One region of the Streptomyces sp. NRRL F-5755 genome, then DNA from elsewhere that is predicted to be linked to it. Evidence: riboswitches for the same ligand, from Rfam matches in the RefSeq annotation. Region 1 holds a riboswitch; each other region holds the start of a gene.
The links. A riboswitch is a leader RNA that binds a small molecule or an ion and turns the genes downstream of it on or off. The one in region 1 is predicted to bind cobalamin.
Positions count from the first base shown of each region.

Region 2: another riboswitch for cobalamin. It lies ahead of ADK86_RS12770 (CoA-acylating methylmalonate-semialdehyde dehydrogenase); the one in region 1 lies ahead of metE (5-methyltetrahydropteroyltriglutamate--homocysteine S-methyltransferase).
Region 3: another riboswitch for cobalamin. It lies ahead of ADK86_RS39145 (CbtB domain-containing protein); the one in region 1 lies ahead of metE (5-methyltetrahydropteroyltriglutamate--homocysteine S-methyltransferase).

Region 1 is NZ_LGCW01000206.1:29,110-32,374, forward strand. It holds gene ADK86_RS17670 (hypothetical protein) at 1-1,515, shown strand, start outside; cobalamin riboswitch at 1,647-1,874, shown strand; gene metE (5-methyltetrahydropteroyltriglutamate--homocysteine S-methyltransferase) at 2,064-3,265, shown strand, end outside.
Region 2 is NZ_LGCW01000103.1:61,033-64,297, forward strand. It holds gene ADK86_RS12765 (acyl-CoA dehydrogenase family protein) at 1-462, opposite strand, end outside; gene ADK86_RS12770 (CoA-acylating methylmalonate-semialdehyde dehydrogenase) at 468-1,967, opposite strand; cobalamin riboswitch at 2,173-2,353, opposite strand; gene ADK86_RS12775 (short-chain fatty acyl-CoA regulator family protein) at 2,394-3,265, opposite strand, start outside.
Region 3 is NZ_LGCW01000322.1:7,907-11,171, forward strand. It holds gene ADK86_RS41940 (CAP domain-containing protein) at 1-281, shown strand, start outside; gene ADK86_RS45875 (eCIS core domain-containing protein) at 570-1,025, opposite strand; gene ADK86_RS39140 (CbtA family protein) at 1,109-1,876, opposite strand; gene ADK86_RS39145 (CbtB domain-containing protein) at 1,891-2,109, opposite strand; cobalamin riboswitch at 2,143-2,286, opposite strand; gene ADK86_RS39150 (histidine phosphatase family protein) at 2,407-3,240, shown strand.

The DNA.
Region 1 (3,265 bases):
GTCATCTCCCTGCTGGCTTCCGGCTGTTCGTCGGGCAGTGGCGCCGGCCCCGACGCCGGCACCGGCGGGTCCGGCGAACCCGGCGCCGGGGCGACCGCCGCCCAGGCCGCCGAGGGCCATGACGCCGCCGACGTCACCGCCGGCAAGGGCGGCAGCGGCGGGCAGCGGCTGGCCGTCGGTGCGGCTCCCACGTCGTCCGGCCCCGCCGGTGCGGCGGCCGTGGCCCGCCCGTCCGGCGACGGACGCCCGCAGTACAAGTCCGCGGTACGGGTCGCCTCGTACGACCGCCGCAGCGGCCGCGCGGTCGTCGTCAGCCCGGCGAAGCACCTCCCGAACCCGTCCTCCTCGGCCTCCGCATCCACCGCCCCCTCCCCCACTCCCTCCGCCTCCGCTCCCGCGAAGAACTCGGCCGTGGCCGTCGGCGACGTCATCGCGAGCGCGCCCGCTCCCGGCGCCCCCAGCGGCGTCCTGGCCAAGGTCACCGCCGTACGGGGCACGACGGCGAAGGGCACCGAGGTCAACACCGCGCCGGCCACGCTCGATGCGCTGCTGGGCAAGGGCAAGGCCGATGGGAAGGTGCCCGTCGATCCGGCTGCCGTCTCGGTCGAGCCGCTGGTCAAGGGGGTGAAGGTTTCCTGGGCGAAGAATGGCGAGCGCCGCTTCGGGCCGCACGGTGCCACGCTGCCCCTCGGCAGTCTGCGCCTGGACGTCGGTGCTTCGGTCGCCACCGCGGAGGGCGCCCCGGCGAGTGCCTCCGCCTCGGTTGGCGGCTTCGTGCAGCTGTCGCCCAAGGTGGAGTTCGCTTACGACGGCAGCCGAGCGCACGCCACGCCCTCTCCCGCCTCCGCCAACCACACGGCACCCGGCGGCGCGTTCATCGGGCTGTCCGGTGACTGGTCCTCCCAGTGGCGCTTCAAGGGCCAGGCCGCTGCCTCCACGGGTAAGCCGCTGCGGATGCCGTTCGCCAAGCTCCACGCCGATCCGGTCATCCAGGTCGGCCCGGTGCCGGTCGTCGTCAACCTCGACCTCACGTGCTACCTCGCGGTCGAGGCGGACGGCCGGGTCAGCGTCGACATCAAGCAGGACCTCAAGGGCGACTTCCGGGTCGGCGGCAGCTACTCCTGGGCCGGGGGCTGGAAGCCCGTCAGCGAATCCGGCATGCACTCCACCCCCGTACAGGCCGCTGTGACGGCATCGGGCCAGGCGAAGGCCACGCTCGGTACCGAGGCGAGCGTCGGCCTGTACGGTGCGGTCGGTGTGAGCGCCGATGTCGCTCCGTATCTGCGCGGCGAGGCCAGTGCCGCGGCCATCGGTTCCTCCGACGGGAAGGGTTCCGTCACGGCCGACTGGAAGGCTTTCGGAGGGCTGGATCTGAGCGGCTCGCTCCAGGCCCAGCTGACGATCTTCGGCACTCCGCTCTTCCAGAAGCGCATTCCGCTGGGCACCTTGCACCGCGAATGGAAGCTCGCGTCCGGCCGGTTCTCCTCCGGCACGTCGCAGCCGTCTGCCGGCTGAACCCTCCGTCACGTAGCGCCGAAGCCGTACGGGCCGGTCCCTGCCGGATCCCGTACGGCTTCGACGTCCCCCCATCTCATTTCCCGTCCCGCCATATGAACAGGTCTGTCCGCTCGGGCCCCGCTCGATCTACTGTGTCCGGTGCAGCTGGTTCGCCCTGCCCGCCAGGCAGGCGCGTCGTAAGAGGGAACCCGGTGGGAATCCGGGACTGCCCCGCAGCGGTGAGCGGGAACGACCGCCGTCATACGCACTGGATCCGGGCCGCGGATCCGGGAAGCGACGGCCAGTAGGTGCCCGCCGGGAGAGCCCGGCAGGCGTGCCCGCGAGTCCGAAGACCTGCCCGTTGCCCGCGCGCGTCCATGCGTGCGCGGTCTTCCCGGAGACCTCGAGGGCGGGTTGGGAGCGTTCCGGACTTGGTCCGGAACCGTACATGTCAGGCGGGCAGGAGCGTCGGCGTACGCTTCGCGGCTCGTCCGACGCGTCGTTCCTTCGCGTTCTCGTCCCGTTTCCGGGACGTACTCAAGAACACATCCGCGAAGGAGAGTTCCGTGACAGCGAAGCCCGCAGCCGCGGCAGCACGGGCCACCGTGTACGGCTACCCCCGCCAAGGTCAGCACCGGGAACTGAAGAAGGCCATCGAGGGCTACTGGAAGGGCCGCGTCACCGCGGACGCCCTGGTGGAGACCGCGCGGGGCTTGCGCCGTGCGAACTGGCAGCAGCTCGTGGACGCCGGCGTGCACGAGGTGCCGACCGGTGACTTCTCGTACTACGACCACGTCCTGGACACCAGCGTCATGGTCGGAGCCGTCCCGGACCGGCACCGCGCCGCCGTCGAGGCCGGCGCCCTGGACGGCTACTTCGCGATGGCGCGCGGCACTCAGGACGTGGCGCCGCTGGAGATGACGAAGTGGTTCGACACCAATTATCACTATCTGGTGCCTGAACTGGGGCCCGACACGGTCTTCGCCGCGGACTCCGCCAAGCAGGTCGGCGAGCTGAAAGAAGCGCTCGCCCTCGGGCACACGCCGCGTCCGGTGCTCGTCGGCCCGGTCACCTACCTCCTGCTGGCCAAGCCCGCCCCCGGGGTCGCCGCCGGCTTCGACCCGCTGATCCTGCTCGACCGGCTGCTGCCGGTGTACGCGGAGGTCCTGGGCGATCTGCGCGCGGCCGGGGCCGAGTGGGTGCAGCTGGACGAGCCCGCCCTCGTCCAGGACCGCACCCCGGCCGAGCTGAACGCCGCGGAGCGCGCGTACCGCGACCTCGGAGCCCTCACCGACCGCCCGAAGCTGCTGGTCGCCTCGTACTTCGACCAGCTCGGCGAGGCCCTGCCGGTCCTGGCCAAGGCTCCCGTCGACGGCCTGGCGCTGGACTTCACCGAGGCCGCCGCCGGCAACCTGGACGCGCTCGCCGCCGCGGGCGGCCTGCCCGGCAAGCGCCTGGTCGCCGGTGTCGTCAACGGCCGCAACATCTGGATCAACGACTACGAGAAGTCGCTGGCCACGCTCGGCACCCTGCTGGGGCTGGCCGACCGGGTCGACGTGGCCGCCTCCTGCTCCCTGCTGCACGTGCCGCTCGACGCCGCCGTCGAGCGCGACATCGACCCGCAGATCCTGCGCTGGCTCGCGTTCGCCAAGCAGAAGACGGCCGAGATCGCCACCCTCGCCCGCGGCCTCGCGCAGGGCACCCACACGATCGCCGCCGAACTGGCCGCCAACCGCGCCGACCTGGCGTCCCGCGCCGGTTCCGCGAT
Region 2 (3,265 bases), on a different contig from region 1:
GTCGTCGCCGTCGCGCACCGCGCGGGTGCGCAGCGCCGCCGCGTCGGACCCGGCGCCCGGCTCGGTCAGGCAGTAGCTGCCCAGGTCCGCCATCGAACACAGGCCGGGCAGCAGGCGGGCGCGCTGCGCCTCGTCGCCGTACCGGTCGATCATCCAGGCGACCATGTTGTGGATGGACAGATAGCCCGCGATGGACGGGCAGGCGGTGGCCAGCACCTCGAAGACCAGCACGCCGTCCGCCCGGCTCAGCGCGGAGCCGCCGGACCGCTCCCGTACGTAGATCCCGCCGAGCCCCAGCGCGGCGGCCCTGCGCAGCACGTCCACGGGGAAGTGCTTGTCCTGGTCCCAGGCCACGGCGTGCGGCGCGATGTGCTCCTGCGCGAAGTCCAGCGTCGTCTCCACGATGGCGAGCTGGTCCGGGGTGAGGGATGCGGTCGTGGTGGCGGTGGTCATGACGCTCATCGCGCTCAGCCCATCGTCGGGATGGTGAAGCTCGCGCCTTCCTTGACCCCGGAGGGCCAGCGCGAGGTGACGGTCTTGGTGCGGGTGCAGAAGCGGATCGCGTCCGGGCCGTGCTGGTTCAGGTCGCCGAAGCCGGACCGCTTCCAGCCGCCGAAGGTGTGGTACGCGACCGGCACCGGGATCGGGACGTTGACGCCGACCATGCCGGTGTTCACCCGGCGGCCGAAGTCCCGTGCGGTGTCCCCGTCCCGGGTGAAGATCGCCACGCCGTTGCCGTACGGGTGCTCCGTGGGCAGCCGCACCGCCTCCTCGTAGTCCGCCGCCCGTACCACCGACAGCACCGGCCCGAAGATCTCCTCCTGATAGATGCGCACGTCCGGGGTGACCCGGTCGAAGAGCGAGGCGCCCGCGAAGAAGCCGTCCTCGTGGCCGGGCAGCGTGAAGCCCCGACCGTCCACGACCAGTTCGGCGCCCTCCGTGACGCCGAGGTCGACATACGCGCGCACCCGGTCCAGCGCGTCCCGGCCGACCAGCGGCCCGAAGTCGGCGTGCGGGTCGTCGCTGCGGCCGATGCGCAGCGTGCCGATCCGCTCCTTGAGCCGCGCCACCAGCGCCTCGGCCGTCTCCTCGCCCACCGGTACGGCGACCGAGACCGCCATGCAGCGCTCGCCCGCCGACCCGTACCCGGCGCCGACCAGCGCGTCCACCGCCTGGTCGAGGTCGGCGTCCGGCATCACGATCAGGTGGTTCTTGGCGCCGCCGAAGCACTGGGCGCGCTTGCCGTGCGCCGCGGCGGTCGCGTAGATGTGCGCGGCGACGGGCGTCGAGCCGACGAAGCCCAGCGCCTCGACGCGCGGGTCCTCCAGCAGCGTGTCCACCGACTCCTTGCCGCCGTGCACGACGTTGAGGACACCCGGCGGCAACCCCGCCTCCAGGAACAGTTCGGCCAGCCGCAGCGGCACCGACGGCGCCCGCTCGGACGGCTTGAGCACGAACGCGTTGCCGCAAGCGAGGGCCGGTGCGGCCTGCCACAGCGGGATCATCGCGGGGAAGTTGAACGGGGTGATCCCGGCGACCACACCGATGGGGCGGCGCAGCGAGTGCACATCGATGCCGGTCCCCGCGTTGTCGGTGAACTCGCCCTTGAGCAGGTGCGGGATACCGGCCGCGAACTCCACCACCTCCAGCCCGCGCTGAAGATCGCCGTGCGCGTCCGGGATCGTCTTGCCGTGCTCGCCCGACAGCAGCCGGGCCAGCGACTCCCGCTCGCCCTCGACCAGGCGCAGGAATTCGAGCAGCACCCGGGCGCGCCGCTGCGGGTTCCACTCGCCCCACTCCGGCTGTGCCGCCGCCGCGTCGGCGATCGCGGCCGTCGTCTCGTCCCGGTCCGCGAGCGGGACGCGGGCCTGCACGGTGCCGGTGTTGGGGTCGTACACATCGCCGTATGCACCCGATGTTCCCGGTGTGTGCTTGCCGCCGATGAAATGGGTCAGTTCTCGGACCATGGGAGCCTGCTCTCGTCAGGTGAGACCCGGGGATGGCACGGCCGGGCGCGCGAGCGGCGCGGAGGGCGCGCGGCACGCGGCGGGGCCGTGGGACGCGAAAGGCGTGGAACCGTCAGTCCGCGGGCGGTGCCGCGGGCCGGGCCGGATCACCTGGGCCGTGGGTACGCACCGGTGCCATGCGTGTCTGCTCCATCCTCGTGGACAACACGGAAGAAACACCCGCGGCCGGTATCCTGGCTTCCGGATCACCGCGCGCCGCCCGCCTTCCCGACGCGTTCGCGTCAGTGGCGTCCTGCTCGGCGGCGCACTCCCCGGTCACAGTGGCGGGACCGCGCCGGTTTCGCACCGGCTTCCCTGCACCGCGGGCCGTGCTCACGAACATATAGTTGGACGCCCTAGTAAGTCCAGAGCGGCCGGCCGCCGGCCTCAGTCCCCCCGCACCGGATACGGCACGAACGTGCTGCGGTTCTCGTCGATGACCAGTGCCCGGCCGAGCGGCGGCACGGACCGCTGCGGGCACTCCAGCCGTTCGCAGACCCGGCAGCCCATGCCGATCGGCGTGGCCGCCGCGGCGTTGTCCAGGTCCAGCCCGTCGGAGTAGACGAGCCGCGACGCGTGCCGGATCTCGCAGCCCAGGCCGATGGCGAAGGTCTTGCCCGGATCGCCCCAGCCGCCGCGGTGCCGGGTGACCGTACGCGCCGTCCACAGATAGCGGCGGCCGTCCGGCATCGCCGCGATCTGCACATGGATGCGGCTGGGCGCGGTGAACGCCTCGTAGACGTTCCACAGCGGGCACGTGCCGCCCGCCCGCGAGAAGTGGAAGCCGGTCGCGGACTGTCGCTTGGACATGTTGCCCGCCCGGTCGACCCGTACGAACGAGAACGGCACCCCGCGCCGGCGCGGCCGCTGCAAGGTGCTCAGCCGGTGGCACACCGTCTCGTAGCCGAGGCCGAAGCGGTCGGTCAGCCGCTCGATGTCGTACCGCAGTTCCTCCGCCGCGGCGTGGAACGGCCCGTACGGCAGCACCAGCGCCGCCGCGAAGTAGTTGGCCACGCCGATCCGGGCCAGCGACCAGGTGGCCGACCCCTCCTCGAAGTCCTCCGAGGCGGGCCGCGACAGCTCGTCACCGGCCTCCAGCAGGGCCAGCTGGGTCGCCATGCGGAAGGCCCGCTGGCCGGGGCGCAGCCCCGCCGACAGGCGCAGCACCCGGGCGGCCGGGTCGTAGTGGTGCAGCGGCCCGTCGGGGGTGTCGAGGATGCGTACGCCGTGCCGCTCGGTGAGCCGGGCGGCCAGCGCGC
Region 3 (3,265 bases), on a different contig from region 1:
GCGCGCACATGGCCCGCGACGATTCGCTCTCCCACCGGGAGCGCGGTGGTTCCGGGCCCGGCAACCGGCTCTCGGCCGTCGGTTACGACTGGCGCCGCGCGGGCGAGGACATCGCACGCGGCCAGCGCGGGGCCGCCGAGGTGGTGCGGGACTGGGCCCGCAGTCCGGAACACCGGGTGGTGCTGACCGACTGCGCGTACCGGCACGCGGGCGTGGGGATCGACACCGGCACCGGCGGGCGCGGGCCGTGGTGGACGCTGCTGCTGGCCGTTCCGTCGTGAGGGCAGGTGCCGTGGCGCAGCGGCTTCCGACTATGGCCGGGAGTTGCGGGGTCACTCGGGAAGCGTCACGTTGACCTCCCCCCGGGGCGTAGTGGGCGGCGGGAGCGCGTTGAACGGCCATGGTCCGGTTGAGCTCCTGGCCGTGGCCGCATCCCGGTCCGTGCTGGTGAGGCCCATCGCCGGCCACCGTCCGCTGCACGGACGGACCGGCGGACGCCGGGGCGGACCTGGCCCAGTCGGAGAACCCTTCCACGTATTGCTCGCCGCTGTCCTTGGGGGCCGAAATGCTCAGGCCCGCGCCGTTGTCCATTCCCCGCGGCGGCCTGGGCCCACCACATGCCCCAGTTCATGCGTCCAGTCATCGCGGGTCACATTGCCGCCGTCGACCATGTGATGCTCAGTGGTGAATGCCTTGGCATTGACCAGAGCCGCCGCATCGCGAGCCTCGGGACCGCTGTGAACCCGTGAACCCGAACCGCGTCGAGAGTCGCGCGCTGAATGCCGCGCACCTCCATGTCCTTCCGGAATGCGGCGTCGAGCGGACGCGCGGCGGATGCGAGGCGGACCGGATGGCTTTGTCGACGGCGGCCAACCACGCCAGGAACCGCCCCACCGCCTCGCCGGACTCGTGCCCGTGCCCGTGCTCGCGCTCGTGCGACCGCACGCTTCCTCCTCCGAGGCGCCAGGGAACTCCCGCCTTTCCCCCCGACGCCGGGCGAGAACGCGGAAGCGCCGCCGGGGCAGACCTCACTCCCCCATGGGCAGGCCCTTTCAGACAGGCGGGCCGTCCCGGCGGCAGCCCCGCACCGTGCGGACGAGGCCCCTGCTCAGTGCGCCGACGACACAGCCGCCCCATCCGCCCCGCTCGGCGCGGCGGCCCCGCGCGGCCGTACGGCACGTTCGGCCAGTTCGCCGAAGAGCAGGCCGAAGGCGGCCCACAGGGCGAGCTGGACGGCGAGTGCGGAGACGCGGAACTTCCACAGCAGCAGGGCGGGGAAGTCGTGCGGCAGTTCGTTGACGGCCGGGAGGAACGCGTAGGCGAGGCCGACGGCCACGGCGAAGGCGGCCAGCGCTGCGACCGTGGCGTACCAGTTGCCGAGGCGGGGTGCGAGCCGCTTGCCGAGGATGACCGCGGCGACGGTCAGCAGCACGCTGAGGGCGATCATCAGGAAATACAGCGCGGTGCGTTGGCCGATGGAGTCGGGGTCGCCGACGGACGGCGGGTTGGCCGGGTACTTCAGGAACGGTACGAAGTAGACCGCGGCGAAGGCGGCACCCGAGAGCAGCAGCGCGGTGGCGCGGGGGCCGAAGCGGCCGACGCGGCCCAGCGCGAAGCAGTAGGCCAGGGCGGCGATCCCGCCCAGCGCGACGCCGTACACCAGGACGCCGGTGGCCAGGCCCAGGGTGGACTGCACACCGCGGCCGACGACCTCCACGGCGTCTTCGTGGCCGTGGGCGTGCGCGTCCTCGAACGCGATGGCGGCGTCGACCTGGGGCTCGCCCAGCAGGTAGGCGACGAGCAGGGCGAGCAGGCCGGCGGCGAGGCCGGCCAGCATGCCGCGCACCAGGAGGGATCTGACGGTGGCGGAGTTCATGTGCGCGCCCCCGGTCAGTGGCAGGGGAAGCCGAGCAGGTGGCGTCCGTCGTGGACCCACTCGTGCACGTCGGTGCCGGAGAGCAGTGAGGTGGCGCCCTGTTCGGCGCCGACGAAGTAGAGCAGGACGAGCATCAGCAGCCCGCCGAAGACCGCCCAGGGCAGTACGGTCCTGATCGGCAGGGTGGCGGGTGCGGCGGGGCCGGTGGTCGGCGGGGCGACGGACTGGGCCATGGCAGAACCTCCTGGGAAATCACGCGTCCCGGACAGTGGGTCGTCGCGACAGACGGGTCTGGCTCGTCCGGCGGCCCCGTACGGGACCGGTCCGGGCTCACAGTGGCGCGACCGCGCCGGAATTCCACCGGCTTCCGTCATGTCATCGTCAATATCATCGGGAACGTACCGCGTGGCGGCGGCCGGGCCAAGGGGCCCCGGTGCCCCGACGGGCGCACGGTGGCGGGCGGGCGCCCTGCCGTACCCCTTGTGCGCCATCGGATTCGCGCGGCCAGGACGCGACGATGAGAGGTGCGCATGACAACCCGGGTGACGTTGGTCTCACCGTCCTTCGACGACGCCCTGCACGCGGTGCGCTTCCCGGCGGACGAAGCCCTGACGCCCGCCGGGCTGCGCCGCGCCCGCGCCGCCCGTCCCGCCGCTGCCGCGCTGCCCGCCGACCGGGCCCTGACCTCCCCGTCCGCGCGCTGCGAGGAGACGGCCGAAGCCCTCGGACTGCGGGCGGCGCCGGACCCCGGCGCGGCGGGATGCGCGATGGGCCGCTGGCGGGGACTGGCCCTGGAGGACGTGCTGGCCGCCGAAGCGGAGGGCGTCGCGGCCTGGCTCGCCGACCCGGACAGCACGGCGCACGGCGGCGAGCCGCTGACGCGGTTCCTCGGCCGGGTGACGGACTGGCTGACCGGCCTCGCGGCGGAGGGCGGCCGGGTGGTGGCCGTAGTGGAGCCGGACGTCGTGCGTGCGGCGGTGGTGTGCGCCCTGGGGGCACCGCCGTCGTCCTTCTGGCGGGTGGACGTACCGCCGCTGACCGTGACGGCGCTGAGCGGGCGGGACGGGCGGTGGAACGTCCGGGTGGCGGGGGAGCTCGGACAGCGGGCCGGGGACCCCGGGCAGGGGGCCGGGCGGGGAGCCCGAGAACCCGGACAGGCGGCCGGGGACCCCGGGCAAGACGCCAGGGAATCCGGGCAGGGAGCCGGGCAGGGGCCCGAGAACCCGGACAGGCGGCCGGGAACCTCGGCCAGGACGCCAGGGAATCCGGGCAGGGAACCCGAGACCCCGGGCAAGACGCCAGGGAATCCGGGCAGGGCCCCGAGCAGAGGACCCGGAAACCCGGACAGGCGACCGGGAACCTAGGCCAGGGCCCCGGGCAGGGGACGGC